3 regions of the Microbacterium sp. A93 genome follow, and region 3 is predicted to be linked to each of the others. Evidence: riboswitches for the same ligand, from Rfam matches in the RefSeq annotation. Region 3 holds a riboswitch; each other region holds the start of a gene.
What was found. Region 3 has a riboswitch for S-adenosylmethionine ahead of ACSU1G_RS21815 (acyl-CoA dehydrogenase family protein). Riboswitches for the same ligand answer to the same signal wherever they lie in the genome.

Region 1 (12,005 bases), on a different contig from region 3:
CCGAACAACTCGAGGGCGTGGACGCCGTGGTGCTGACCACCATGATGACCATGGCCGGGGCGCACCGACTCTACGAGACCGAGGGGTTCGTGCGGGTGCCGGAGCGGGACTGGCGCCTCTCGGACATCGGCCAACAGCCCACGGACGGTGACGACCCGTTGTACTGGGTCTACCGCCGCATTCTCTGAGCCCGTACTGATCCGGAGGGTGCCGGCCGCCGCACTAGACTGGGTGACCGAACCACCCACCCCGCTTCAACCGCAGGAGTTTCATGTCTGCCATCACCCGTGAGGACGTCGCGCATCTGGCGCGGCTGGCCCACATCCGGATGGACGAGAACGAACTGGCCACCATGGCCGGGGAGCTCGACGTCATCATGGATGCTATCGCCTCTGTCAGCGAAGTCGCCGGGGCGGACGTGCCTCCCACGTCCCACCCGATACCGCTGCAGAACGTTTTCCGTGAGGACGTGCCCACGGGCATGCTGACCCAGGAGCAGGCGCTGGCCATGGCACCGGACGCCGAGGACGGCCAGTTCAAGGTCCCCGCGATTCTGGACGGGGAGTGATCGGACGTGGCTGAGCAGAAGACCGACGAACTGATCCGGCTGACCGCCCTGCAGATGGCCGAACGGCTCCGTGCCGGCGACGTCACCTCCGTGGCCCTGACCCAGGCGCACCTGGACCGCATCACCGCCGTGGACGGTGCCGCCGACGGTCCCGACGGCTCCGACGGCTCCAGCCGGGGTGGCAGCCGCGGGATCCACGCCTTCCTCCACGTCAACACGGAGGAGGCGCTCGCCGTCGCCGCCGAGGTGGACGCCATCCGCGCCGCCGGTGGCGCCGACGCCCAAGCCCTGCACCCGCTGGCCGGCGTGCCGATCGCGGTGAAGGACCTCATCGTCACGGTGGGACAGCCCACCACCGCCGCCTCGAAGATGCTCGAGGGCTGGATGAGTCCCTATGACGCCACCGTGGTGGAGCGGATCCGCGCTGCCAGGCTGCCGATCCTGGGCAAGACCAACCTGGACGAGTTCGCCATGGGTTCCTCCACGGAGCACTCGGCCTTCGGGGACACCCGCAACCCCTGGGACCTGGACCGGACCCCCGGCGGCTCCGGCGGTGGCTCCGCCGCTGCCGTGGCGGCCTTCATGGCCCCGCTGGCCCTGGGCACGGACACCGGCGGCTCCATCCGCCAGCCCGGCGCCGTCACCGGCACCGTGGGCGCCAAGCCCACCTACGGCGCGGTCTCCCGCTACGGAGTCATCGCCATGGCCTCCTCCCTGGACCAGGTGGGCCCCGTGACCCGCACCGTGGCGGACGCCGCGGCCCTACAGGAGCTCATCGGCGGCCATGACCCCAAGGACTCCACCTCGCTGCCCGAGCCGATGGACGGACTGCTGGAGGCCGCCCGCAACGGCGAGCTGAAAGGCCTGCGCATCGGCATCGTGTCCGAGCTGCGGGGCGAGGGCTACCAGGACGGCGTGCTGGCCCGTTTCCAGGAGGCTGTGGAGGTGCTGAAGGAGGCCGGCGCCGAGATCACCGAGGTCTCCTGCCCACACTTCGGCTACGCCCTGGGCGCCTACTACCTGATCATGCCCTCGGAGGTCTCCTCCAACCTCGCCAAGTTCGACGGCGTGCGCTACGGCAACCGCGTGGTTCCCGACGGCGGCGGCACCATCGAGCAGGTCATGGGCGCCACCCGTGCGGCCGGCTTCGGCGACGAGGTCAAGCGGCGCATCATCCTGGGCACCTATGCCCTCTCGGCCGGATACTACGACGCGTACTACGGTTCCGCCCAGAAGGTCCGGACCCTGATCCAGCGCGACCTCGACGCGGCGTTCGAGCAGGTCGACGTGCTGGTCTCGCCGACGTCGCCGGTCACCGCCTTCCCCCTGGGGGAGAAGCTGGATGACCCGCTGGCCATGTACCTCAACGACGTGGCCACCATCCCCGCCAACCTGGCCGGCATCCCGGGCATCTCGGTGCCTGCCGGCCTGTCCGAAGGCCTCCCCGTCGGCATCCAGTTCCTGGCCCCGGCCCGCGGGGACGCCACCATGTACCGCGCCGCCGCAGCCTTGGAGACCCGCCTCGAGCAGTCCTGGGGCACCCCGTTCTGGGCTCAGGCCCCGGAACTGACCCCCACCACTGCAGGAGGAGAGAACTGATGGCCGCCGTCACCGATGAGGTGCTCACGTTCGACGAGGCCATGGCCGCCTATGAGCCGGTGCTCGGCTTCGAGGTCCACGTGGAGCTCAACACCAAGACCAAGATGTTCTCCTCGGCCCCCAACGGCTTCGGGGCCGAGCCGAACACCAGCGTCACCCCGGTGGACCTCGGCCTGCCGGGCGTGCTGCCCGTGGTCAACGGCACCGCCGTGGACTACTCCATCAAGCTCGGCCTGGCCCTGAACTGCCAGATCGCGGAGGTCTGCGGCTTCGCCCGGAAGAACTACTTCTACCCGGACACCCCGAAGAACTTCCAGACCTCCCAGTACGACGATCCGATCGCCTACGACGGCTGGCTGGACGTGGAACTCGAGGACGGCACGGTCTTCCGCGTGGAGATCGAGCGTGCGCACATGGAGGAGGACGCCGGCAAGCTGACCCACCAGGGTGGGGCCTCCGGCCGCATCCAGGACGCAGCCTCCTCGCTGGTGGACTACAACCGTGCCGGCGTGCCACTGGTGGAGATCGTCACCAAGCCGATCACCGGGGCCGGCGCACGGGCCGCGGAACTGGCCAAGGCCTACGTCACCCAGATCCGGGACATCGTCAAGAACCTCGGCATCTCCGACGCCCGGATGGAACGCGGCAATGTACGCTGCGACGCCAACGTCTCACTGATGCCCCACGGATCCACCGTGTTCGGCACCCGCACCGAGACGAAGAACGTCAACTCCACCCGGGCCGTGGCCCACGCGGTGACGTTCGAGATCCAGCGCCAGGCCGCGGTCCTGTCCTCCGGCGGCACCGTCACCCAGGAGACCCGCCACTGGCAGGAGGCCACCCGCACCACCACCTCCGGCCGTCCGAAGTCGGATGCGGATGACTACCGCTACTTCCCGGAGCCGGACCTCGTGCCGATCCACACCAACGCCGAGTGGATCGAGCGCCTGCGGGCCGAACTGCCCGAGCCGCCGGCAGATCGCCGCAGGCGCCTGAAGGCGGACTGGGGCTTCTCGGACGAGGAGTTCCGGGACGTCGTCAACGCCGGGGTGATGGACGAGATCGCCGCGACCATCGAGGCCGGTGCCTCGGCCGCAGCCGCCCGCAAGTGGTGGATGGGCGAGATCGCCCGTCTGGCCAACCTCGCAGAAAAGGACATCGCCGAGCTGGGGGTCACCCCCGCAGACGTGGTGGAGGTCGAGACGCTGATCGCCGAGAAGACGATCAACGACAAGATCGCCAAGCAGGTCCTCGGCTTCGTGGCCGAGGGCGAGGGCTCCCCGAAGGCCATCGTCGAGGCCCGCTCCCTGGCCGTGGTCTCGGACGACGGTGCCCTGAACGCCGCGGTCGAGGCCGCCATCGCCGAGAACCCCGGCGTGGTGGACAAGATCAAGGCCGGCAAGCTGCAGGCCATCGGTGCCCTGATCGGCCCCGTCATGAAGGCCACCCGCGGTCAGGCCGATGCCGCCCGCGTGCGCGAGATCGTGATGGAGCAGCTGGGAGTCACCGAGTAGCCGCACCCCCTCGTTGACCCGTCCATCCCCGCGAGCATCACGTGCTCATGCCCCGGAGATGGACGGGTCAACGGTCGTTTGGGGCTGAGTCTCCGGGGAGCGTGCGGCGGCTCTCACCTCACGCGGCGCACCACGGCATGGGTGACCAGGGCCAGGCACACCGCCAGACACAGGACGGCTCCGAGCCCGAAGGTGCCGGTGATGCCCGCATCGGTGGTCTGGCCGTCAGGGGCGGCGGTGACGGCGAGGATCGCGGCCGAGACGGCGGTGCCGAAGGAGCTGCCGATCGTCCGCAGGACCTGGTTGAAGCTGACTGAGCTGCCCAGTCCTTCTGCGGCCACATTCCGGGCGATCAGAGCCGGCATGGCCGCATAGCTGGAGCCGATGCCCAGCCCGAACAGGAACATGCCGAGCAGTACCTCCCACAGCTGCGTGTGGGCCAGCCAGAGCAGGGTGCCGGAGGCGGCGGTCAGTCCCGCCCCGATCGGCAGTAGCGCCGTGAGCGGGACCTGCCGGGAGACCCGGCGGACGATCCGGTTGGCCAGGAAACTGCCCACGGACAGCGGCAGCATGACGAACCCTGCCCAGAAGACCGGCATGGCGAGTCCGTACCCGGTATCGGCCGGAGCCTGGGCCACCAGGCTGGAGACCGAGAGGCCGATGTAGATGGCGGCGCCGAGACCGATGGCCGAGCCGTTGGCCAACAGGACCTCGCCGTGGGCGAAGACGCGCAGGTTGATCAACGGATGGCGCACGCGCAGGGACCAACGGACCCACACCGCCAGCACGGCGACGGCGACCACGAGGACGACGATCGTCCACGGTGCCGTCCAGCCCCACGTGGGGCCCTCGCTGATGCCCAGCAGCAGGCTTCCGAGACCGGCGCCCAACAGGAGGGCCCCGGTCAGGTCGAAGGGGGTCCTGGGTGTCTCGCCGTCTGGGTGGCCCGGTACCACGAGGGCGACCACCGTGAGGGCCGTGACCACGAAGAGGGCGGCGAACCAGAAGGCGAACCGGTAGTCGAGGAGTCCGGCGATGATCCCGGTCAGCGGGTAGCCGATGCCGAGTCCGGTGGCAACGGTCACGGACAGCCCGGAGATCGCGGTCTGGACCCTGGCGGCGGGCAGGCACCGGCGGGCCAGGGCGATGGTCACCGGAACGATGCCGTAGGTCAGTCCCTGCAGGGCCCGTCCGATGAGGAAGACCGTGAAGTTCGGTGCCAGCGCAGCTACCACCGAGCCGAGCAGGATGACCGACAGGGAGATCATCAGGAGCCGTTTCTGGCGCGGTCCGTCGCTGAGCCGGCCCATCACGGGGGTCGCGATGGCGCCCACGAGGAGGTTGATCGTCAGCATCCACTGGGCCGTGCTCACGGTCACGCCCATGGCCTCGGCGATCGTGGGCACCAGGAGCATGCCCAGGGAGCTGACCACAGCCGTCGAGAGGGCGGCGTAGATCAGCGCCGGCTCCAGGCGCCGGGTCTCAACCACGGGGCGGCTCGGAGTCAACGGCGGCGGTGAGCTTGCGGAGTACCGGGATGGCGTGGGTGAGGGTCTGCCGTTCGGCCGGCGTGAGGCGATCCTGGATGACCTGATGAAGCCAGGAACGGCCGGCCAGGGTCTCCTCGCCGAGCCGGCCACGCCCGGCCTCGGTGGGGTGGACCCACATCCGGCGGCGGTCCGTCTCGTCCGGGACGCGCCGGATCAGGCCCAGGCCCTCGAGCTCCCGCGTGGCCAGCGAGATGGCCTGGGGACTGACCTGGACGGTTGACGCGAGCTCTGCGGTGCTCGCCCGGCCGTTCTCGGCCACGTGCCTCAGGATGCCCATCTTGCCCGGCGACAGCGTGCGTTCGGCGAGGATCCGCCGCAGGATCGGTTGCAGGGACTCCAACAGTTCCGCGGTCGGCGCCGAATCGGCCAGCGGGTCAGGATGCGGGTCGGTAGCCATCCTCAAACCCTACAAGCAACTTGATCAAGTTGCTTGCGGAGATGGGGATCGCCACACGATGCACCAGTGCCGCACAGGTGCCACCCAGGTGGCGATCGGGTGCCGGATGGTGTCTGGGCCACTGCCGTGCCTACCGTGGCAGGCAGGCTCTCCCCGAGCCGACTCCGACGAGAGGTTGTGAGTGATGGCAGCGAAGAACATCCACGTCCTGGGCATGACCTGGATCCAGCGCCATGAGCTGGAGACCGGTGCGGCGCCGCCGGGACGAGGACACGGACACCGAGTTCCGGCGCGGAACCGAGGAATGGTACAGCTTCCGCTGGAATGACGTGAACTCCGTCCGCGGCGAGATCAAGACCGTGCGCCGCGTGGAACGCACAGACTGGGGGGCGCTGGTCACCACCAACACGGTGCTGACCTCGACCCCGACCGAATTCGTGGTGGACGCCAACCTGGATGCCTACGAGCTGGACGCCCAGCGGGGGGACCCCCGCGTGTATTCACAGAGTTGGCATCGGCGCATCCCCAGGGACCTCGTGTAGGGCTCCGGTCACCCCAGCAGGCTGAGCCGGCTCAGGAACCGGCCGGAATCCCGCGGTAGCCGCTCGGCCCGCGCCCACTCGTCCAGCGGCATGGACGCCGTCACGTCCAACCGCAGGTCCGCATCCACCAACACGTCCACCAGGAAGGCGAGGCGCTGGAACGCCTGCGGGCCGATCTCCTCGGGCCCCGGTACCTCCGTGAGCGTCCAGTACGAGAACGTCCGCGTCAGGCCGAGGTAGTCCTGCACGGACACGGGCGCCTCGCACAGCTGCGCGAAACTCGCCACCAGCTCCCCGGTGACCGGATCGGCGGCGGTCACCTCGAGGGAGCGGGTCCCACTGAACCCCACCGGGACCGACGCCGGCCCGGCGGCGTCCGCTCCCGCCGCACCGGCCGCCGTCGTCCAGGAGCCGGCGGCGAAACCTCCGGTCCCGGCGTTCAGCGGCCGATAGTCCACGCCGTCCGGGATCCGCCACTGGCGCAGGTGTGACTGGATCATCTCGATCACGGGGGCCATCGTGTGGTGGAACAGCGGGTTGGGCAGCAGCTCGGCCGCCGGGTAGTTCGAGGTCAGCAGCAACCCGGCGTCCAGGGCCAGCAGCCCCGGCACCACGCGGCGCAACAGCATGGCGTCGCCCACATCATGCACGTGGAACTCGTCGATGAACACGAGCCGCGCGTCGCCGATGAGGTGCTGCACCGCGTCGTCGATCCCGATCGGGGTCCCGGCCTGGGCCGTGGCCACCACCTGGTTCACCTGGCCCAGCAGCGCGTGCATGTGCAGCCGGATCTTCGGCACCTCGAGGGCGTTGAAGAACTGGCCGGCGATCCAGGTCTTGCCCCGCCCGACCCCGCCGTGCAGGTACACCCCGCGGCCCACCGTGCCGGATCCTCCGGTCAGCAGCCGCACGGTCTGCCGCTGGCCCGCGTCCAGCACCTTCCCTCCGGCCTGGAGCGCCTCCAGCAGCACCGCCTCCCGCAGCCGCGGCCACGGATCCCGGGCCCTGCGCCGGCCGCTCACCGGATGGGCCCGGCGCGCCACGAGGCCTCCGTGGCCACCGCCCGCCCGGGCGGTGGCGACGTCGTCGGGGCTCGGGGCGGAGGTCATGGATCCACGCTAGCGCGGCCGGGTGGGGTTGCCGGCCAGCAGGGGTTCCTACACTGGTGCGGTGACCACCACCGCCCGGCCATCCCCGCCCGCCCAGACCGTCCCGCCCTCGGCCCGCACCGTCCGCTGGGAGATCGTGATCGTGCTGGCGCTGTCCCTGGGCCGCTCGGCCGTCTACGCGCTCGTCAACCTGATCGACAAGTGGACGCAGGCGCCCCTGTCCGGACAGACCACCACCCTGAACCCGGCGCTGGATGACCGGCAGTTCTTCGACCTGACCTATCAGCTGCTGGACATCGGCTTCGCCCTGGTGCCGGTGCTGCTGGTGCTGCACCTGGTGTGGATCCGTGGGCGCGACCCGTTCCGTGCCTTCGGCCTGGACTTCCGGCGTCCGGGCCGGGACGCGGCGTGGGGGATCGGGTTGTTCCTCGCCATGGGCCTGGGCACCGTGGCCGTCTACGCGGCCGGCCGGGCCGCGGGGCTCACCACGGCGATCGTCGGCAGTGCGCTGAACGAGTACTGGTGGACCACCCCGGTGCTGCTGTTCTCCGCGCTGCGCCACGGACTGCTGGAGGAGGTGATCGTGGTGGCCTGGCTGTTCGACCGGCTCGGCTACCTGCAGCAGCTGCGGGCCGGGGCGCAGCCGGTCCTGCCCGTCAGTACATCCGTCGACCCGACCGGAGCGAAAGGTGGGCTGCGCAGCTGGGTGAGTGGCGCCGTCGTTCCCCTGAATCCCACCGCCGTGGTGGTGCTCTGTGCGGTGCTGCGCGGCGCGTACCACCTGTATCAGGGGGTGGGGCCGGGTATCGGCAACCTGCTGATGGGGCTGGTCTTCGGGGCGTTCTACCTCAGGTACCGGCGGGTGATGCCGCTGGTGGTGGCGCACTTCCTGCTGGACGCCGCAGGATTCGTGGCCTACCCGCTCCTGGCGGCGGCCGGCCTGTTCGGGACCTGATCCGTTCTCACCCCCGGCTTTCAGTCGAGTCGGGGGGGGGGGGTTTTTTCCCCCCCCCCCCCCCCCCCCCCCGACTCGACTGAAAACGAAAGGTTTTTAGAGCGTGACGGTGCCCTGGGGGGTCTCGAAGGTGACCTCGAGCAGGCCCGGGGTGCCGGAGGGGGATTCGAAGACCACGTTGAGGTCCCCGACCATCTCCTCCGGATCGGACATGCCCAGCCAATCGCGGACGCGGTCCCGGGAGCCGGCGATGGTGATCGAGGACAGCTCGGCCTGGGGCTCGGCGGCCTGGGAGGGGTGCAGTTCCTCAGTGTGGTCATCCCAGCGCAACAGGTAGGGCACCTGCGGATCCGCGATGAGACCCTTGATGCCGATCTGGCGCCAGGTCAGCTCGCGGCCGTCCGGGAACTTCCGGTTGCCGGGCACGGACTGGCGCTCTAGGCGTTCCTCGAACGGGGCGAGGTCATCCACCGCCACGCACCAGCCCATCCAGCCGCCGCCCATCTCGGAGCGGGCGCGGACGGCCTGACCGAACGGGGCCTTCACGGAGGAGGGGTGGTCCAGGACCTCAACGACCTCGAGGTACTGGCGGTTGCGCAGCGGGAAGATCGCGTTGCGGGTGCCGAAGCGGGGGTGTACACCGCCCTTGACCCGCTCGATGCCCAGGGCATCGGCGAGACGGGCCACCGTGGCGGCAAGGCCTTCTTCGGGTCCAACGGCGTACGAGACGTGATCCAAGCGCATCATGTGCATATCGTCGCACTTTCTTAGGCCTCGGACAGGTTAGGTTAACCTCACTTGAAACGTGGCGCACCTCACAGCCCTGGCCTGGTTTCATCCCCGAGTCGCCCTGATGTCGCCCTGATGTCGCTCTGCGACGTAGGGGGATGAATCGTCCGGGCCGATCTGGCACACTGGATTGAGGTCATGAGTGCCAGCATCAAGCCCCGGCTTGCTGGCCGGCAACCCTCCAGCTCGCGGTGGGGTGCCCCGGGTGAGGACCAGGCAGGTGCCGACCGGCATCTGCAAGCGCGGCCACCTCGGCGCAGCGGGTTGACGGATCACGCCCGCTGGCACCCGCGGGTGGCCCTGGATTGACAGGAGCCGTCACTTGACTGACACCCCCACCACCCCGGCCACGGACGCCACCGATGCCAGCGCCTGGGGCTTCGAGACCCGGCAGATCCACGCCGGCATCCCGCAGGAGAACCCCTACGGCGCCACCGTGCTGCCGATCATCCAGTCCAACTCCTTCGACTTCCCGTCCGCCGAGGTCGCGGCGGACCGCTTCGCGCTGAAGGATCTGGGCCCCATCTACACGCGCATCGGCAACCCGACCCAGGAGGCGGTGGAGGGCAAGATCGCCGCACTCGAGGGCGGCGTGGGCGCCCTGCTGCTCGCCTCGGGCCAGGCGGCCACCACCGTGTCCATCCTCAACGTGGCCGGCGCCGGGGACCACCTCGTGGTCTCCGCCTCCCTCTACGGCGGAACCCAGAACCTCTTCAAACACACCCTGGCCAGGATCGGAGTCACCACCACGTTCGTGCAGGACCCGGACAACCTGGACGAGTGGAAGGGCGCCATCCGGGACAACACCAAGGCCCTGTTCGGCGAGACCCTGGGCAACCCGCGCGGGGACGTGCTGGACATCCGCGCCATCGCGGACGTGGCCCACGCGGCCGGGTTGCCGTTGATCGTGGACAACACCCTGGCCACCCCGTACCTGCTGCGTCCCATCGAGCACGGCGCGGACATCGTGGTGCACTCGGCCACCAAGTACCTCGGCGGTCACGCCGCGGCCATGGCCGGGGTGATCGTGGACGGCGGCACCTTCGACTTCGCCACGCAGCCGGAGAAGTTCCCCGGGTTCAACACCCCGGACGAGTCCTACAACGGCATCGTCTTCGCCCGGGACCTCGGTGTGGACGGCATCCTCGGGGCCAACCTCGCCTTCGTGCTCAAGGCCCGCGTGCAGCTGCTGCGGGACTTCGGCAGTGCCATCAGCCCCTTCAACGCGTTCCTGCTGAACCTGGGCCTGGAGACGCTCTCCCTGCGCATGGAGCGACATGTGTCCAACGCCCGCCGGGTGGCCGAGTACCTGGACGGCCACGCCCTGGTCGAGTCCGTGATCTTCCCGGGCCTGCCCTCCAGCCCTTGGTATGAGCGGGCCCAGCAGTACCTACCCGCCGGCCCCGCCGGGTTCGTGTCGTTCGAAATCGTCGGCGGCCGCGAGGCCGGCGCCCGGTTCGTGGACGCGCTGAGCCTGCACCATCACGTGGCCAACATCGGCGACGTCCGCTCGCTGGTCATCCACCCCGCCTCCACCACGCACTCCCAGCTGAACGAGGCCGAGCAGCGCGCCGCCGGCGTCACGCCCGGCCTGGTGCGGCTGTCCGTGGGCGTGGAGAGCATCGAGGACATCCTCGCCGACCTCGACAACGGCTTCGCCGCTGCCGACGTGAGTGCCTAGGGACGGAGTCGACAGCATGACCGCCATCACCGCCCAGCACGCGGCCACGGCCCTCCCCGAGGGGGGCCTGCACACCCAGCGCATCGGTGCCCTGGACTTCGAGACCGGCGGCCACCTGCCCGAGGTGGAACTGGCCTACGAGACATGGGGCACGCTCAATGCCACGGGCTCGAACGCCGTGCTGGTGCTGCACGCCCTGACGGGATCCACGCACGTGGCCTCCTCCGACGCCCTCCCGGAGGAGGGCTGGTGGGAGGGCATCGTCGGGCCCGGCTGCGCCATCGACACGGACCGGTGGTTCGTGGTGGCCCCCAACATCGTGGGCGGCTGCTACGGGACCACCGGCCCGTCGTCGCTGGACCCGGACGGGACCCCGTGGGGTTCGCGGTTCCCGTTCACCACCATCCGTGACTCGGTGCACGCCGAGGCCCGGTTGGCCGACGCCCTGGGCATCCACCGCTGGCAGGCCGTGGTCGGCGGCTCCATGGGCGGGGCCCGCGCCCTGGAGTGGGCCGCCACCTACCCGGAGCGCGTGGCCGGCATGGCCGTCATCGCCTGCGGCGCGCACTCCACCGCCGAGCAGATCGCCTTCGCCCAGGCCCAGATCCAGTCCATCACGCTGGACGCCAACTTCCGCGGCGGGGACTACTACCCGGGCCCGACGCCGGACGGCGGCCTGGGCATCGCCCGCAAGATCGCGCACATCACCTACCGGTCCCAACCGGACATGGACGGCCGCTTCGGCCGCGGCGCCCAGGCCGAGGAGGACCCCTTCGGGCAGTCGCTGCGGCGGCTGGGGCGCTATCAGGTGGAGTCCTACCTGGACTACCAGGCGGCCAAGCTCGTCAAGCGCTTCGACGCCAACAGCTACCTCGTGCTGACCGAGGCACTCATGAGCCATGACGTTTCCCGAGGCCGTGGCACCGAGGCCGAGGTGCTGGCCCGGATCACCGCTGCGCCGTTCATCGCGGCTGTGGAGTCGGACCGCCTGTATTTCCCGGGCCAGTCCCAGGAGCTGGCGCGGCAGCTGCCCGGCGAGGTCCCGGTCTACATGATCGACTCGCCGATCGGCCACGACGGCTTCCTGACGGATCTGGACCAGGTGGCCGCGGACATGACGCGAATCCTGGGGCTCTAGCCACACCGATCCTGCCCAGCCACACCCATCCTGCCCTGCCACAGCAATAATCACTGTGGCTGGGCAGGATCAGTGTGGTCGTTGATGTCCTCCACCAGGTTCCCCGCCCGGGTTCCCCGCCCGGGTTCCCCGCCCGGGTTCCCCGCCCATGCTCCCGGCCCTG
Region 2 (12,005 bases), on a different contig from region 3:
GGCCAGGACGCGCCGAAGCTCGCGTACAGGCTGGTGGCGATGAGCGGGGCGAAGCCGCCGCCCACGATCGAACCGATCTGGTAGGCCGTGGAGGCACCCGAGTACCGGATGTTGGCCGGGAAGAGCTCCGCCACGAGGGCAGCCTGCGGGCCGGCCATCAGGGACTGAGCCAGCAGCACCACGGCGAACCCGAGCAGGATGAGCACCGGCTGGGCCGTGTCCACCAGCCAGAAGAAGGGGAACGCGCCCACCACCACCAGGGCCGCACCGGCCACGAAGACGGACTTCTGTTGGAATCGATCTGCCAGGAGCGCCCCCAGCAGCACGGTGACCAGGTGGATCACGGCTCCGCCGACGATCAGCCACAGCATGGTCGGCTGGGGCAACCCGAGCGCCTCCGTGCCGTAGGCCAGCATGTACACCGAGTACAGGTAGCCGATGGCCGGCGAGGCGGCAGAGGCCAGGCCGGCCAGCACCGTGGTCCCGCCGTGGTGGCGCAGCAGCTCACCGAGCGGGAAGCGGTGCACCTCGTCCTGCTCCTGGGTCTGCTGGAAGACCGGGGAGTCCTCGACCTTGAACCGCAGGTAGAGGGCCACGACGATCAGCAGCGCCGAGAGCAGGAACGGCACCCGCCATCCCCAGGCCTGGAACGCCTCGGGGGCCAGGGTGGCCGTCACCACGATGAACACCAGGTTGGAGACGATGATGCCGACCGGCAGGCCCATCTGCGGGAACGCGCCGAACAGCGCCCGGCGGTTGCGCGGCGCGTATTCGACGGCCATCAGGACGGCACCGCCCCATTCGCCACCCACGCCCAGGCCCTGGACGAAGCGCAGGACCACCAGCAGGATCGGCGCCCAGACGCCGATGGTGGCGAAGTTCGGCAGCAGGCCGATGCCCACCGTGGCACCGCCCATCACGACCATGGTGATCAGCAGCATCTTCTTCCGGCCGATCTGGTCACCGAAGTGGCCGGCCGCCAGACCACCGATGGGACGGGCGATGAAGCCCACGGCGAAGGTGGCGAAGGCCGCCAGGGTGCCGGAGATCGGATCCTCGCTGGGGAAGAACTGGGGCCCGAAGATCAGGGCGGCGGCGGAGCCGTAGATGAAGAAGTCGTACCACTCGATGGCGGTACCCATGAAGCTGGCACCGAGGACCTTGCGCTGCTCCGCGGGGGTCGGGGCCACGGGGCCGCTCGGTGGTGCGGCGCTGGCGGGGGTGGAGGGGGTGGAGGAAAGGGTCGAGGACAAGGAACACAGCCTCTCTCAGGATCTGGTCACGGGGGTGCACAGGGGTGTGAACTGGTTCACGGGTGACCACTCTGTCGATAGGGAGTTAGATTGTCAACAATTTTGGTGGCAATCGTGCGCGCCATTGTCTACGCTGGAGGTATGACTGAGCAGCAGGTCCACCCGGTGCCCTCCGCCCGCGCCCGGGACCTCGTGAAAGGCGCCTACGACCTCCACGTGCACGTGGCCCCGGACGTGATGAAACGGCGGATCAGCGACCTCGATCTGGCGGTCCGCTTCCGGGACCTGGGCCTGGCCGGGTTCGTCATCAAATCCCACTATGTCCCGACGGCGGAGCGCGCCGAACACGTCCGCGCGGTGGTTCCCGAGGTGGCGGCCCTGGGGGCCATCACCCTGAACGCCTCCGTGGGAGGCATGAACCCCGTGGCCGTGGAGATCGCCGGCCGCGGCGGGGCGAAGATCGTCTGGTTCCCCACCGTGGACTCGGAGAACCAGCGCTCCTGCCTGGCCGAGGAACCCGAGGGGGCCACCCCGCCGATGTGGGCCCGGCTGCAGCAGGACCTGGAGGATGCCGGCATGAAGGCCGAGTCGGTGCAGGTCCTGCAGCCCGACGGCACGCCCACCCGGGCCACCGCCCAGGTGCTGCAGGTGATGGCGAAGCACTCGATGATCCTGGCCACCGGCCACCTGCACACGGACGAGTCCTCGGCGCTCATCCCGGCGGCGCGGGCGGCCGGGGTGGAGAAGATCATCGTCACCCACCCCGAGTTCACCTCCCAGCGGATGGGGCTCGACTCCCAGCGCGCGCTCGCCGAGCAGGGGGTCTTCCTGGAACGCTGCCTGACCACGCCCCTGACCGGAAAGGTCTCCTGGGAGACCTGGCATGCGAACATCCGCGGGGCCGGCGTGGAACACTCCGTGATCTCCACCGACTTGGGCCAGCCCTTCAACCCGCCCGTGGAGGACGGCCTCGGCATCGTGGCCGACCTGATGCTGGCCGCGGGGTACACCGAGGCCGAGATCCGGCTGATGACCGTGCACAACTCGCGGCACCTGGCCGGGGCGGAACCCCTGCCGGATGCCCCGGCGCACCTGCGCTGAGAGATTTTCCCCCACCCCTGTCCCGAAAGGACCCCACCGATGAGCTCCATCCCCGCCCTTGACCGTTCCTCCGGCCGCCTGCTGGTGGTCGGCGCCCACTCCGCCGACTTCGTCTGGCGTGCGGCCGGCATCATCGCCACCTTCGTGAAGGCTGGGGGCGAGGCTAAGGTCGTCGCGCTAACCTACGGTGAGCGCGGCGAGTCCGGCGTGCTGTGGCAGGAAGAGGGCCAGACCGAGGAGAACGTCAAGAAGATCCGCCACGGTGAGGCCGAGCGCGCCTCGCAGCACCTGGGCGCCTCCTTCGAGGCCTTCGACCTGGGCGACTACCCGCTGGTCAACGACCACTCGGACATCGAGCGTCTGGCCGAGCTGATGCGGGACTTCGCCCCGACGGTGGTGCTGACCCACCCGGATAAGGACCCCTTCAACCCTGACCACCCGGTAGCCTACGAGATGACCCAGAAGGCCCGCCTGATGACCTCCGGCGCCGGCGTGGAGTCCGGGTTCAAGACGGCCCCGCCGAGCGAGTTCTTGGTCTTCGAGCCCCACCAGCCCGAGCTGTGCGGCTTCATCCCCTCCGTCTTCGTGGACATCACCCCGGTCTTCGAGCAGAAGAAGGCCGCCATGGCGGAGATGAAGGCGCAGGCCTACCTGCAGAGTTACTACGCCGAGCGCGCCGAGCACCGCGGCAACCACGCCCGCAAGGTCACCGGCAACAAGGAGATCCGCCAGGCCGAGGCCTTCATGCGCATCGTCCCGAACGTGGTCGGCACCCTGTGAGTGAGCCGAGCGAACCGAAGGAACTGTCCGAGGCGGAGCTGATCGAGCGTTTCGCCGCCCTGCCGGTGGCCAACGTCGGCGACGCCATGGACCGGCTGAACGTGGTGGACACCGCCATCCAGTCCGTCTGGCCCTCCGCCGGGATTCGCATGGCCGGCCGAGCTGTGCCGGTGACCGTGGCCGGTGGGGACAACCTCGGCATCCACGAGGTCATCCCCACCCTGACATCCGGCGACGTGCTGGTGGTCAATGGCCAGGCAGCCACCCACCGCGCGCTGATCGGCGAGCTGATCGCCGGCCGGGCCATGGCCCGCGGCTGCGTCGGCTTCGTGCTGGACGCCAGTGTCCGGGACGCCGGGGACCTCGAGGAGATGCGCTTTCCCGTCTTCGCCCGCGGGACCACGCCGGCCGGACCCTATCGCAACGGACCGTTCCAGGCCGGCCTCGCCGCCGCCGTCGGGACCGTGGTGGTGCACCCCGGTGACCTGGTGCTGGGAGATGACGACGGCGTCGCGGTGGTCCCGTGGGGGCGTGCGGCCGAGGTGCTGGTCAAGGCCGAGGCGAAGCACGCCGACGAGACGAGGCAGCGCGCCGAGATCGGTTTCTGACTCCCTTCCACCCGCATCACGGCCGCGCCAGTCGTCGAGAATCGCCGAGCGAATCGACAGTTGGCCCGGCCGTGATGGGTTTCGCGAGGCTCAGGGCGTCAGGACAGGGGATCGGCCGACTCGGCGACGAACTCGAGCTCTTCAGTCTCCGGCCAGGCGGTGAGGGCGCTGATCGCCGCGACGTGGTCGACCTCGCTGTCCGGCCCGTACATCTCGTCGGCCAGCATGAGGGACAGCGATTCCACCCGGCCCTCATGGATCTGCAGCTCGATCTCGAACAGCGCATTGCCGCGCTGGAATCGGGCTTTGACGGGCCAAACCTGCGTGCGCGGGGTGACGCGCGGGGTATCAGGGTGGACGACCAGGTAGGCGTCCGTCATGAACCCGGCGTCCACATCCTGCTGCTCCACCGTCTCCAGCTGGATCCGCAGGGCCTCGGCCCCGGGGATGCCGGGCTTCAGCAGCGCGTCCAGGATGGCCGCGATGGCGGGGTCAACGGGGCCGTGGCCGCCGTCCTCGCCGGGCGCCCCCGCGTGCTGCAAGACGGTGCGCTGCAGGCCGCGGGCCTCAGCCCGATCGGAGGCCCAGCCCGCCGCCACCATCGCCACCCCGACGCCGGCCAGCCACCACCGCGGTCGGCTCACCCCGCGCTCGGTGAGCCAGTCCGTGAGACGGGCGTCCAGTGCCTCGAGCGGCTCGGCCAGGCCGAGGGCGAGGCCACCGGTAGCCAGCGCGGCGGAGCCGCGCCCGATGGTCGCCAGGGGGATGAACTGCCCACGTGGCCCGTCCGTGTAGCGCGCGGGCATGCCCGCCGTCGTCCCAGGGGGCAGGGTGGCGGCGGTGTACGCGCCGGTGAGCGCCGCCGTCGTGATCCGGTAGGCGGCCTTGGCACCGGAGCCCAGGCCGCGGGGCTCGATGAGGCTCAGCCCGCCGATGGCCGCGGCCGAGGCGGCGGCGAACCACGGGGAGGCCGCGAGGGGCGGGGGAGCGTCGGCGGACCATCCGAAGTTCTGGGGCATGCGCCGAGCCTACGCGGACGTCACCAGTCAACACGGCCGCGCCACCTGTCGATTCGCTCGGCGATTCTCGACGACTGGCGCGGCCGTGATGGGGGAGGGGTGGGAGGGGTCAGCCGTGCGGGTTCGCGGTGGCGTCCGAGTCCTCGACGACCGGGGTGCCGTGGGTATGGAAGGTCGGGATGGTCTTCATGCCCCAGGCCTGGCCCTTGGAGCGTTCGCCCTGGGACCACGGGATCGGCTTCCAGTCCGGTGCCAGGATCAGGCGGGAGCCCTGGTTGGCCAGCTCGATCCGGTTGCCGCCCGGCTCCCAGACATAGAGGAAGAAGCCCTGCTGGATGGCGTGCTTGTAGGGGCCGTACTCGATGAAGACGCCGTTCTCCAGGAAGATGTCCGCGGCCTTGAGGATGTCCTCGCGGGTGTCCGAGGCGAAGGCGAGGTGGTGCAGGCGCCCGGGGGTGCCCGTCCAGTCGTCGGAGTAGACCATGTCATAGGACTTCTGGCCGAAGGTGAACCAGTGGCCGCCCACGTCGCCGTCATCGAGCTGGATGAACTCGGTGGTGTAGCCGCCCATCACGTTCTCGGTGAACTCGCAGACGGCGGCCATGTCCGAGGTCAGGTAGTTGATGTGGTCCAGGCGGCGGGCGTTGGCGCCGAAACCGGGGAACTTCGCGGCCTGGTTCTTCAGGGCCGGGCGGTCCGAGTCGTCCGCCTCGTACCAGGCGGTGTCGAAGTAGACCTCCATCAGGTGCTGGTCCGGGTTGCGGTACCGGAAGGTGCGGCCGCGACCCATCTCCCCGTCCACCCAGCCCTCGCCCAGGCCGGTGGCCTCGATCCGGGCCACCACGCGCTCGAGGGCCTCGGGGCTCTGGGCGCGCCAGGCGACGCGGCCGACGCCGGCATGCTCCTTGGAGGTGAGCTTGATGGAGTACGACTCGTAGTCATCCCAGCAGTGCAGGTAGGCGGACTCCGCCCCGTTCTCCGTGGTGCGGCCCACCTCGCGCATGGCGAGCAGGTCCTTGAAGAACCAGAGGGACTCCTCGAACTTCGGGGTGTACAGCTCCACCGTGGAGAGGTGGGCGATGTCGCGGATGCGCTCGGTCATGGATGTGCTCCTGTCAGACGCGGTGCTGCTCGGATGGTGAGGGAACGGAGGATGGAACGGGATGCGGTGGGACGGATGTTGAACAAGATTGTCAACAAAATTATAGACAGTTTGGCGCGCTATGGCTACGGTCATAGGTATTCATTCGATGAGTGACCCATTTCACAATCGCAGGAGTCGTCATGAGACCTCGTCATCTCACCGCCGTGTCTGTTCTCGCCGCTGCCGGCCTGGCCCTGACCGCCTGCTCCTCGGGAGCGCCCTCCGGCACCGGGGACACCTCGGTATCAGGCGGCCCTGCCGCAGCGGAGGGTGGGCTGACGCAGGTGACTGTCGGCCTGGTTCCCCTGGCGGCGTCGATCGCCGTGGAATACGGGATCCAGGAGGGCATCTTCGAGAAGCACGGCCTCGAGGTGGAGATCGCCCTGGCCAATGCTGGCGCCGCCATGCTGCCGGCCGTGTCCAACGGGCAGATGGACTTCGGGGTAGGCAATCCCCTGTCCGTCCTCACCGCCGTGGACCAAGGCCTGGACATGAAGATCGTGGCCGGGTACTGCAACTCCGCGGACGAGGGGGAGGACACCTCCGGGGTGGTCACCCGCGTGGACGCCGGGATCAAGGACTACGGTGACCTGGCCGGCAAGACCACCTCCATCAACGCGCTGCGGACCCTCGGAGACCTCACGCTGATGGATCTGGCGGAACAGGGTGGCTCGGACCCGGCAGACGTGAAGTTCGCCGAGATGCCCTTCCAGGACATGCCCGCCCAGCTGGAGCAGGGCAACACGGACGCGATCTGGATCCCGGAGCCCTTCCTGACCAAGGCGCTGGAGGACTCAGACAACGAACTGCTCGGCTACTCGTTCCGCGACTCCATCGAGGGCATGCCCACCATGGTCACCTTCACCTCCGGCGCCTTCGCCGAGGAGAACCCCGAGACGGTCGAACAGTTCCAGGAGGCCATCACGGAGGCGCTGGCGGCCGCGGAGGAGAACAACGACGAGGCCAAGAAGCTGCTGCCGGAGTTCCTGAACCTGCCCGAGGAGGCCGCCATGGCCCTCAAGCTGGACCAGCTCGGTGGTGAGATCCGCGAAGACCAGCTCCACGCGATCGGCCAGCTCGCCGTCAGGTACGACTTCATCGATGCCGAGCCCGACCTCAAGGACATGATCGTCCAGTAGTTCCGCCGGGGGTATGGAAGAATAGGGGGTTGTTCGGACGCCACCTGGGGCAGCAGGCGCGCGTGAACCCCGCGAACCACCACCCGAGGACTTGACGTGAACCACGCTGCCCCTGCCCCGTCCGCCCCCCGTTTCGCCCCCACCGGCACCGGCCTGTACGCGATCTTCACGGCCGTCATGGCCGCGGTGCTCATCCTGTCCAACCTCGGTGCTTCCAAGGGCGTCATGTTCGGACCGATCGTCACGGACGGCGGCTTCTTCCTCTTCCCGCTGGCCTACATCGTGGGGGATGTGGTCTCCGAGGTCTACGGGTTCAAGGCCTCCCGCCGGGCGATCGTGACCACCTTCGCGCTCTCGATCTTCGCGGCGGCCTGCTTCTGGATCATCATCGCCCTGCCCGGTGCCGTGTGGTACGACGGCCAGGACGCACTCGTGCGCACCCTGACCCCCGTGCCGTTGATCGTGCTGGCCTCCCTGCTGGGCTTTTTGATCGGCCAGCTCGCCAACTCCTGGCTGATGGTCCGGATGAAGCGGCGCTCCGGGGAGAAGCTGCTCTTCGGCCGGCTCGCCGCCTCCACCCTGGTGGGCGAGTTCCTGGACACGCTGGTCTTCTGCTCCATCGCCGCCGGCGTCATCGGCATCACGGACCTGCCGACCTTCCTCAACTACGTGCTCGTGGGCTTCGTCTTCAAGTCCGTCGTGGAGATCGTCCTCTCCCCGGTGACCATGTGGGTCATCGGCCGGGTCAAGAAGGCAGAACCCGCCTACAACTCCTGACATCTGGTCCCGCGGCCGGTGAGACTGGTGGACATGGTCCACCCCCAGATGTACGACGACGGCGACCTCCACTTCCAGCGCGTCCGCGCCTTGGCGCTGGCCCTCCCCGAGGCCCGGATGAAGGTCTCCCACGGCCGGCCGGCGTTCTTCACCACCAAGGTCTTCGCGTACTACGGGGCCTCGGTTCAGGCGGAGCGGGCCGTACGGGACGGTGTGGAACTTCCGCCCGGCGGGGAGGCCGGTGACGACTGGGCGGGCTACCTCCAGTACCCCCGGGCCGTGATCGTGAAACCGGAGCCGGCTGACGTCGACTTCCTGGAGCAGGACCCCCGTGCCTTCCGCCCCGCCTATCTCGGCGTGAAGGGGTGGTTCGCGCTCGACCTCTCGCTCCTGGACCCGGAATCGGACCCGGAAGCGGACGCGGGCGGGGCGGGCGAGACGGGGGAGGAGGGCGAGACCGGGGAGGAGGGGTGGGCCGAGGTGGCCGAATGGCTCGAGGCCAGCTACCGGCTCACGGCCCCTGCCCGTTGCGTTCGGGCACTCGACGCCTGACGCCCCGGACCTGATCGGGCGCGTCATCCCCCGTCATACAGGGACAATGGGTGCCGTGCCGGGGCCGAACCGGCACCTCGAGCCGGGTAGATGACGGCGGACCACGGTTCATGACGTCATGATTGGCCGGCCCCGCCCACCTCCATAGTGTTGACCGTGGAATCACGAGATCCGGTGCGAAGCCCTGGCTGGCCGGACGGCAACCCTCTCCCGTAGTGGGGTGCTCCAGGTGATGATTCGGCCTCCCGGCGACCGCCGCGGGGCAAGTACGGCACCACCGCGACAGCGTTCCCGGACCTGAGGGTCTTGGCGACGCCATGCTCCGGACCGCTCGTCTCCGGTGTGCCATGGATGACAGGGATCCCCCATGCCGGACACCACCAGCACCGGAACCACCACCCACCCCACCACCAATCCCACCTCCAACCCCAGCTCCGACGCCGGCCCGGCCGGGCAGCTGCCCACGTTCGAGGAGCTGCGCGCGGCCACCGCACCCTCCGGACCCACCGATGCCCAGCTCGCCGCACACTTCGCCCCGGTCTTCGCGGCCGTCGCGGCGGGGGCCGCCCAGCGCGAGTTGGACCACGAGCTGGCGTTCGCGGCCATCGAGTACCTGCGCGGTGCGGGCTTCACCCGGGTCCGGCTGGGCCGCGAGTACGGAGGCATCGGGGCGAGCCTGCCCCAGTTCGCCGATCTGCTGGTGGACCTGGCCGCCGCGGACCCCAACCTGCCGCAGGCCCTGCACGGGCACTTCATGTTCACCGAGCAACACGAGAACGAGTCCCAGGGCGCCGTCTCCGAGTGGTGGCTGGCCGAGGTGGCCGCGGGCTCGATCTTCGGCAACGCCCTCGTGGAGCTGCCGCCGTCCACGGGCCGGCGCCCCGTGCAATGGATCGACGCCGATCAGGACACCGTGCAGGCGGCCGCCGCCACCGGCACCACGGAGGTCGCCCGGCTCACCGGGGACAAGTTCTACTCCACCGGGGCGATCTTCGCCGACTACCTGTTGGTCTCCTCCGTGCGGCCCGGACAGGACACAGACCAGGAAGAGGCAGGGCCGATCTTCGCGATCGTCGACGCCCGGGATCCCGGCGTGCAGCGGATCGACGACTGGAACGGCTTCGGTCAACGGCTCACCGCCTCCGGCACCACCACGTTCGACCACGTCCCCGTACGTGCCCAGCGCACCCAGGAGTTCAACGTGCCCACCGGCGTCCTGGCGTACACGGTGCTGTGGATCGTGCTGACAGCCACCCAGGCCGGCATCGGGACCACCGCCGTGGGGGAGATCACCGCCTTCGTGAGGGGTCGGCGTCGGACCTATGACCATGCGACGGCCGAGACACCCGCGGTGGACCCGCTGGTGCACCAGGTCGTCGGCTCCGTCTCCGCCAAGGTCTCCGCCGCCCGGCAGATCGTGCGCGGCGCGGCGGCCGTGGTGGAGGAGTCCTACCGCCAGGTCCGCGGGCACACCGACCTGGAGGACCCCGTGGTCGTCCAGGCCCACACCCGCGCCAACATCGCCCTGTCCGAGGCCTCGCTCGTCGTGTCCGAGCTGATCCTGGACGCCACCAACCAGATCTTCGAGACCGGCGGGGCCTCGGCCACGGACGCCTCGAAGCAGCTGCACCAGCACTGGCTCAACGCCCGCACCGTCGCCAGCCACACCCCGTTGATCTACCGCACCCAGGCCATCGGCGCCTTCCGTCTCAACGGGACCATCCCGCCGTTCCACTCCACCGCCCGCAACTCGACTGCAACCACCCCAGGAGCATGATGACTGCCACCACCCTGACCACCCGGACCACCGACGCCGGCACCTCCCGCGGCACCGGCTGGGGCTCCGCCGCCTACCGGGCCGCCCGGGAACGCCTCGCCCCGGTATTCGCCGAGATCGCGGCCAGCGCCGCCCCACGCGAGGCGGACCGCCTCATCGACCGGGGCGCCGTCCGGGCCCTGGCAGCGGCCGGGTTCACCGCCCTGCGGGTCCCGGTGGAGTACGGGGGAGCCGGGCTCACCTTCGCCGAGCAGGCACCGCTGATCCTTCAGCTGGCCGCGGCGGACTCGAACCTCGTCCAGGCGCTGCGGGCGCACCTGATCAACCAGGAGAACGTGCTGGGTCACCCGGACCCGGCCCTGAAGGAGAGGTGGCTGCGCCGCCTCGGCGAGGGGGCCGTCGTCGGGAATGCCGTCACGGAGATCAACAACGCCGTGGGCCAGGGGACCACCACCCTGGTCCAGGATGGGGACGGGACCTGGCGGCTGAACGGGACCAAGTACTACTCCACGGGCACCCTGTACGCGGACTGGATCATCGTGGCCGCGGTGGACGCCGCGGGCGAGGAGATCGCCGCCACGGTGCCCGTGGACGCGGCGGGGGTGACCCTGCTGGACGACTGGGACGGCTTCGGACAGCAGCTGACCGCCTCCGGCACCACGGTGTTCGAGGACACCCCGGTGGCGGCCGAGGAGGTCTACGCCGGGGGACTGGATGACGGCACCCGCGTGGCCACCGGCCAGGCCAGCTGGCAGTTCCTGCACCTGGCGGCCCTGACCGGCATCGGCGAGGCGATCGTGCGGGACGGGGCGGACTACGTGCGCGGTCGGCGCCGCTCCTTCAGCCACGGTGCCGCCGAGCTGCCGCGCGAGGACGCCCAGGTGCTGCAGGTGGTGGGGGAGCTCTCCGCCGCCGCCTTCGGCGCGCGGGCCGCGTTCGACTCCGTCGTCACCGCCCTCGGCGGCATCCTCGAGCGGGAGGCCGCGCTGACGGCGGGCGCACAGCTGCCGGAGCAGGACGTGGACGAGCTGTACGTCCGCGTCTACCAGGCCCAGCAGGTCATCGCGAAGACCGTGCTGGCCGCCGCCACCCAGCTGTTCGAGGTGGGCGGGGCCTCCGCCCTGAGCCAGACGAAACGGCTGGACCGGCACTGGCGCAATGCCCGGGTGCTGGCCAACCACAACCCGCTGATCTACCGGGCCCGGCTGCTCGGTGACTGGGAGGTCAACGGCACCGGGCCGGAGCGCTCCTACCGTGTGGGCTCCGCCCCCGCCGCGTCCTAGAACCACCCGGATCACCGGATCGCCCGGATCACCGAATCACCAAGACTTCCAGGAGAGACCATGAGCACCCATCACAGCCCCCAGCCCCTGCACTTCAACGCCTTCGTCATGAACACCACCAGCCACATCCACCACGGCCAGTGGCGCCGCCCGGATGCCGGCCAGACCGAGTTCACGGACGTCAACACGTGGATCAACCTGGCCCAGACCCTCGAGGCCGCGAAGTTCGACGCCATGTTCTTCGCGGACGTGGTGGGCCACTACGGGGACGCGGACGCGGATTACTCCGTCTACGTCAACGAAGGACTGCAGATCCCCTCCAACGACCCGACCGTGTTGCTCGGCGCGCTGGCCGTGTCCACCGAGCACATCGGCCTGGCGACCACCTCGAACGTGTTCCAGTCCCACCCGTTCCAGTTCGCCCGGCAGCTGTCCACGCTGGATCACATCTCGGGCGGCCGCATCGCCTGGAACATCGTGACCGGTACCCAGGACAACGGCTCGCGCAACTTCGGCCTGCCCCGGCTGACGGACCACGCCGAGCGCTACGCCTGGGCGGCGGAGTACGTGGA
Region 3 (5,623 bases):
CCCGGCGGTCCGGTACCAACCGCCTCGTCACGAGGAGTCACTCCAGGTTCAGCCCGCGGCCAAGACCACGATCGGCTCGGTGGTCGGGGCCTCCGAGCCGCCATCGGGTTCCACGGTGACGGCCATGGCGGCACCGGCGGGGACCTGCTGCATCCTGACCAGGGCGCGGCCGCCCTGGACCTGAAGCAGTCCCGCCGGCTGGGGCGGCTGCTCACCCTGGATGGTCCACAGCTGGTAGTCGTGCCCGTCGGCGGGATCCGGCAGGTCCCGCACGGCCAGCACGGCCTCACCGTTGGGTGCCATGGCGGCCTCCGCCGCTCCGCCTCCGGTGACGGCGGACTCGAGGCGTTGTGCCCCGTCCACCTGCAGGACCTGTTCGAGGGCGGTCAGCTGCTCGCCCTCGGAGATCCCGGGCGCCTCGACCCAGGGCTGCGTCACCAACAGGCCCACGGCGACGGCGGCCGCTGCGGCCGCCGAGGCCACCGTCACCCACCAGCGGCGCCGGTCGGGTCGGCGTCGGGCGCGGTGCCGGTCCAGATCGGCGGGACGGGAGCGCTCGGGGCCGGGGTCCTGTTCCGTGCCGGCCGCGGCGCTCAGGACGCGGTCCCGCAACCCGGCCGGGGGCCGGGCGGGCGTGCTGGCGGCCAGCCGGGCGACCGTGCCGCTCAGGGCATCGGCGCGGGCCCGCAGCTCCGGGTCGGCCTCCAGCCGCCGTTCGAGGTCACGCCGTTCCTGATCGTCCACGGCGTCCAGCGCCCAGGCGGCGAGCAGCGCGTCATCCGGCCCGCCGCCGATCCCGCCGTCTTGCCCGCCATCGATCCCGTCACGGTGTCCATCGCGGTTCATCAAGCACCCACCCCCAAACAGTCCTGTAGTCGTTGCAGCGCGCTGCGCATCCGGGATTTCACGGTGGCCAGTTTGGCGCCCAGGCCTTCGGCGACCTCCCGGTAGGTCTGCCCGCCGTAGTAGGCCGCGGTCACGGCCTCGTACTCCAGCTCGGTGAGTGTGCCGAGGCACTCGTTCACGCGATCCCGGTCCTCCACGGCCTCGTTCCGCTCGGCGACGTCATCATGGGCGCGGTCGAACGCGGCCACCCCGGCCCGCTGCTCGCGGTCCCGGCTGGCCTGGGTGGACCGGATCAGGTCCACCGCCCGCCGGTGGGTGATGGAGCAGACCCAGCCGATCACCGAGCCGCGCGCGGCGTCGAAGCGGTCCGCGGAGCGCCACACGTCCATGAGTGCCTCCTGGGTGACGTCGGCGGCCAGGTCCGCGTCACGCACCACCTTGCGGGCCAGCCCGTAGGCCACCGGTGCCACGTCGTCGTAGAACGCGGCGAAGGCCTCGTGGTCACCGGACGCGCTGCGCTGCACCAGGCCCGCGAGGTGGCGGTCCCGCTCCTGGGGCCCGCGTTGCCCGGCGGTGGGCCCTGCCTCGCTCGTCATCACCTCAGCCTAAGTGGCGCTGCCTCCTGTCCGTGTCTGCCCCGCGCCGGATCCGGCGGGATATCCAGTGTTCGGAGCCGCGGCCGCCGCGGATGGGTCCGAGCCGCATCTCCTTCGGTGTGCCGGCTGGTGTGCCGGCTGGTGTGCCGGCTGGTGTGCCGGGAGAGCAGCCCGGGGATCAGGACGCCTCGGCGGTCCCGGTGGACAGGTAGGGGACGGGGCGGGTCCCGTTGACCTCCCAGTCACCGACCATCCGGGCCATGAAGGCCGCCGGGTCATGGCTCGCGACGGTCCGGGCGTTGCGCCAGTGCCGGTCCAGCCGCAGGTCCGTGCTGGTGGCGGAGGCGCCGAGCGTGTCGAAGATGCGGGTACAGGTGTCCAGGACCAGCCGCGGCACCACCACATGCGCCCGGTGCGCCGTCAGGGCGGCGCGGTACATCGCCTCGGCCGCCGCGCCGCCGTCGTGCTCCGCCTTCTTGCCCTTCAGATTCCCGACGCCGGCCCCGGCCCCTTCCAGCGCGCCCTCCGCCAGCGCGAGCGCGGCGTCCAGGTCCCGTCCCGCGGCCCGCACGAGTTCCTCGGCGGCCGCCTGCTGCGCGGACATCTCGCCGACGATCCCCAGCAGCTGGTCGTCATCGCGCGGGGTCAGGCCCCCTCCGGTGTTCGGCGAGCGCCGGCGCAGCCGGGTCTGCTCCACCCCGTCCCGCAGCGCGGCCCGCCCGATCCCGGCGAGCAGGGCCATCAGCGTGGACTCGTGGTGCAGCGGCACCGCACCGTCCTCCGGGGGGACCACCAGCAGGTCCTCGACACCCGCCCCGGAGAATTCCATGGTCCCGGTCCCGGTGAGCCGCTGGCCGAAGCCGTCCCAGTCGTCCTTGACGGTGACCCGTGGCTGGCGCACGCGCACCACGGCGAGCGCGAACCCGGCGTGCTGGCGGCGGCGGGCGCGGGAAAGACCCGGGTCCAGCCGGGCCGTGGCCAGGGCCCACGTGGAGAAGATGCTGCCGGTGGTGTAGTACTTGCTGCCGCTGATCAGCAGCTGTCCGGTCTCGTCCTGGGAGACCGTGGTGCCGACGTCCCCCAGTGCTGCGCCGCGCCCCTCGGACAGGGCGCTGCCGGCCACCTCCCCGGCGGCGATCCGCCCCAGCCAGCGGTCCCTCGCGGCGGGATCGGGTTGGGCGAGGACGTGCTGGACGAAGCTGAGATGGCTGCGCACCAGGTGGGCGGTGTTGGCGTCCACGGCGGCCAGGTCCATCAGCAGCCGGTAGGTGTCCTCCTGGCCCGCCCCTAATCCCCCGGCGGACTCCGGGACGCTGAGGGCGCCCAGGCCCTGCTCCCGGAGTTGCTCGAAAGCGGCGAAGGGAAGGTGGCGGCCGGCCTCCCGGGCCAGTTCCCCCTGCGCCACCTCGGCGAAAGCCGGGGCGAAGCGGGCGGACAGGGCGGTGTAGCGGGACGGCAAGGTCGTCATGAGAAAGGCTCCATCGGTCCTGGCGGTAGCACCCTGGCCCCTGACGGGCGGGTTGCTGCGGCGTCGACGAGCCAGATCTCTCGGCCGCTCTGGATGGTGGTCCCCTCCATCAGACCACAGGGGTTCGGTGGTTTCCAACCCGGTCCGGGCGGGTGATTACTGTTCGGAGACCGGGGTCAGGACGCCGGCGACCAGCGGGTTGTCCGTGGTCTTGAGGTACTCCTCGAAGCGAGGGTCGGAGAAGACCTCGACGAGTTTGCGGGTCTCCGGGGTGTCCTTGAAATCGGTCCCCACGATCAGCCAGGAGGCATAGGTCCGGGGCGGGTCCGGGAATAGGATGCCTTGGTCCCGACCGATCTTGCCGGCGTCGAAGATGTTGGTGTAGCCGAGGGCGGCGTCCACTGAGTCCAGGGTCCGAGCCATGGACAGCAGGTCGATCTCGGTGAAGTCGAAACGGCGTGGATTCTCCACCACGTCCTTGAGCTGAGCGGTGCGCGGTTCGATGTCCGAGTCCAGCCCGATCAGGCCCTCGCGCTCCAGCAGCCACAGCGCCTGGCCCTGGTTGGCCAGGTCTGTGGGCACGGCCACGGTGGCGCCGTCCGGTAGGTCCTCCACGGCGTCATACCGGGTGGAGTACAAGCCGAAGGCCCACTGGTAGATCTCCACCGTGGTGGACAGGTCGAAGTCGTTGCCCTCCGCCACCTGTTTCATGTACCACTGGTGCTCGAAGATCGTGGCGTCCACCTGCCCCTCCGCCACGGCCCGGTTGGCCTGGACCGCGTCCGCGATGCCCACCGCCTCGATCTCGACGCCGTAGTCAGGGGCGATCTCCTCGGCCACGAACTCGACCAGGCTCTCCTCCCCGGCCATGGCCGGTTCGTAGTGCACCTTCAGCGGCCGGGTGATCTCAGCCTCGCCGCCGGCGGCCACGGCCGGGCGGTTGGACTGCTGGATCACCACTAGACCCAGGGCCAAGGCGACCACCGTGGCGATGGCCGCCAGCGACCAAGGCAGCACGGAGCGGGACTTCCGCAGGGTGAAGCCGTGATCGTGTCCGGCCGTCGTATGCTCCCCGGTGGTCGCCGGGGCCTTCTTCTCGGGGTTCATAGGAGGTCCTTCAACAGGGGTGGGGCCGCTCAGGGCCGGGTCAGTGAACGGGCGATCCGGTCGCCGACGAACTGGACGAGCTGGACGGTGATGATGAGCAGGACGATCGTGCCGAGCATGACGGTCATGTCGAAGCGCTGGTAGCCGTAGGTCACGGCGAGGAAGCCGATGCCGCCCGCACCGATGGTCCCGGCAATGGCCGAGTACTCGATCATTGAGATGGTGTTCAGGGTGATGGCGGAGGCCAGGCCGGGCAGGGCCTCGCGCAGTTGCGTCTGGCGGATGATCTGCACTGGGGATGACCCCGTCACGAGACCCACGGCCATGTTCTCCCGCGGCAGGTCGTTCAGGGTGTTCTGGACCAACCGGGCGAAGAACGGGATGCCGGCGATCGTCATGGGCACCACGGCCGCGGCGATGCCCAGGGTGGTGCCGGTGATCCACCGGGTCAGCGGGATGATGGCCGCCATCAGCACGAGGAACGGCAATGACCGGCCCATGTTGACGGCCCAGCTGAGCACTCCGTAGGCCCGCTCCTGCGGGAACAGCCCGCGTGGGCTCGTGTTGTACAGCAGCACGCCGGTGGCGCCGCCGATCGCCACGACCAGCACCATGACGATGCCCACCATGGCCCAGGTCTCCCCGTAGGCCGGCAGCAACAGGGCAGGCAGCTCGGACAGCGGGGTGTCGGAGAGCAGGGGCTGTGAGGTGTCCGCGGTCGCGCTCATGCCGTCGCCCCCACCGTCGTGCCGGCCGGTACCCGGCGGGTGCCCGACGGCGGCGACCCGGCCTGGCCTGCACCCGCGCCTTGGCCTGTGCCCGCGGTGGCGCCGGTCCCGGCGGGACCGGACCGGCCGGCGTCGTTCCTCACGCGGGCGCTGAGCCCGAGTTCGTTCAGCGCGCCGATGGCGCGCCGGGCCTGCTCGGCGCGGACCCCGACGACGGCCCGACCCAGGGCGGTCGCGCCGCGGGCCTCGACGGTGCCGCCGAGCAGGGCCAGGCGGATCTGCTGGTCTACCGCCACGCGGGTGAACCATTCGGGGTCCACGTCCCCGTCCCGGTAAGCCAGGTCCAGGGCGGTGTCGAAGCCGGGCGGCAGCGGCAGCGCGGCGATCGGCAGCAGCTGTCCGCCGACGGTCGAGTCCTGGTCGGCCACGAGGGACGGCAGGGAGCCGTACTCCGCGAGCCGGCCGTGGGACAGGGAAGCCACCTGGTCGGCGACGTGCCGGACCACGTCCATCTCATGGGTGATGAGGATGATGGACAGGCCCAGGTCGGCGCGCAGGTCAGCGAGCAGGGACAGGATCTGCGCGGTGGTGTCCGGGTCCAGGCCCGAGGTGGACTCGTCCGAGAGCAGGATCCGGGGCCGCAGGGCCAGCGCCCGGGCGATGCCCACCCGTTGCCTCTGCCCGCCGGAGAGCTGACCGGGGTAGGCGTCAGCCTTGTGCAGCAGTCCGACGCGGTCCAGCAGCCCGGCCACCCGGTCCTGCATCTCGTGGTGGACCACCCCGAGGTTGCGCAGCGGCAGGGCCACGTTCTCGGCCACGGTGATACGGCGCAACAGGGCGGAGTGCTGGAAGATCGTGCCGATGGCGCGGCGGGCGGA

Region 1: another riboswitch for S-adenosylmethionine. It lies ahead of ACSU1G_RS19735 (O-acetylhomoserine aminocarboxypropyltransferase/cysteine synthase family protein); the one in region 3 lies ahead of ACSU1G_RS21815 (acyl-CoA dehydrogenase family protein).
Region 2: another riboswitch for S-adenosylmethionine. It lies ahead of ACSU1G_RS04805 (acyl-CoA dehydrogenase family protein); the one in region 3 lies ahead of ACSU1G_RS21815 (acyl-CoA dehydrogenase family protein).

What each region holds. Positions count from the first base shown of each region.
Region 1 is NZ_JBPXMT010000008.1:48,216-60,220, reverse strand. It holds gene ACSU1G_RS19785 (GNAT family N-acetyltransferase) at 1-188, shown strand, start outside; gene gatC (Asp-tRNA(Asn)/Glu-tRNA(Gln) amidotransferase subunit GatC) at 272-568, shown strand; gene gatA (Asp-tRNA(Asn)/Glu-tRNA(Gln) amidotransferase subunit GatA) at 623-2,167, shown strand; gene gatB (Asp-tRNA(Asn)/Glu-tRNA(Gln) amidotransferase subunit GatB) at 2,167-3,681, shown strand; gene ACSU1G_RS19765 (MFS transporter) at 3,795-5,171, opposite strand; gene ACSU1G_RS19760 (MarR family winged helix-turn-helix transcriptional regulator) at 5,164-5,628, opposite strand; gene ACSU1G_RS19755 (hypothetical protein) at 5,862-6,170, shown strand; gene zapE (cell division protein ZapE) at 6,179-7,279, opposite strand; gene ACSU1G_RS19745 (CPBP family intramembrane glutamic endopeptidase) at 7,341-8,234, shown strand; gene ACSU1G_RS19740 (VOC family protein) at 8,331-8,987, opposite strand; SAM riboswitch class IV at 9,158-9,272, shown strand; gene ACSU1G_RS19735 (O-acetylhomoserine aminocarboxypropyltransferase/cysteine synthase family protein) at 9,346-10,704, shown strand; gene metX (homoserine O-acetyltransferase MetX) at 10,721-11,842, shown strand.
Region 2 is NZ_JBPXMT010000002.1:111,987-123,991, reverse strand. It holds gene ACSU1G_RS04850 (MFS transporter) at 1-1,253, opposite strand, end outside; gene ACSU1G_RS04845 (DUF6282 family protein) at 1,395-2,354, shown strand; gene ACSU1G_RS04840 (PIG-L deacetylase family protein) at 2,394-3,134, shown strand; gene ACSU1G_RS04835 (RraA family protein) at 3,131-3,742, shown strand; gene ACSU1G_RS04830 (hypothetical protein) at 3,841-4,761, opposite strand; gene ACSU1G_RS04825 (VOC family protein) at 4,871-5,863, opposite strand; gene ACSU1G_RS04820 (ABC transporter substrate-binding protein) at 6,046-7,044, shown strand; gene ACSU1G_RS04815 (queuosine precursor transporter) at 7,141-7,821, shown strand; gene ACSU1G_RS04810 (MmcQ/YjbR family DNA-binding protein) at 7,855-8,373, shown strand; SAM riboswitch class IV at 8,534-8,648, shown strand; gene ACSU1G_RS04805 (acyl-CoA dehydrogenase family protein) at 8,741-10,150, shown strand; gene ACSU1G_RS04800 (acyl-CoA dehydrogenase family protein) at 10,150-11,433, shown strand; gene ACSU1G_RS04795 (LLM class flavin-dependent oxidoreductase) at 11,494-12,005, shown strand, end outside.
Region 3 is NZ_JBPXMT010000009.1:123,684-129,306, reverse strand. It holds gene ACSU1G_RS21825 (anti-sigma factor domain-containing protein) at 49-846, opposite strand; gene ACSU1G_RS21820 (sigma-70 family RNA polymerase sigma factor) at 846-1,442, opposite strand; gene ACSU1G_RS21815 (acyl-CoA dehydrogenase family protein) at 1,621-2,910, opposite strand; SAM riboswitch class I at 2,918-3,010, opposite strand; gene ACSU1G_RS21810 (MetQ/NlpA family ABC transporter substrate-binding protein) at 3,067-4,017, opposite strand; gene ACSU1G_RS21805 (methionine ABC transporter permease) at 4,047-4,745, opposite strand; gene ACSU1G_RS21800 (methionine ABC transporter ATP-binding protein) at 4,742-5,623, opposite strand, start outside.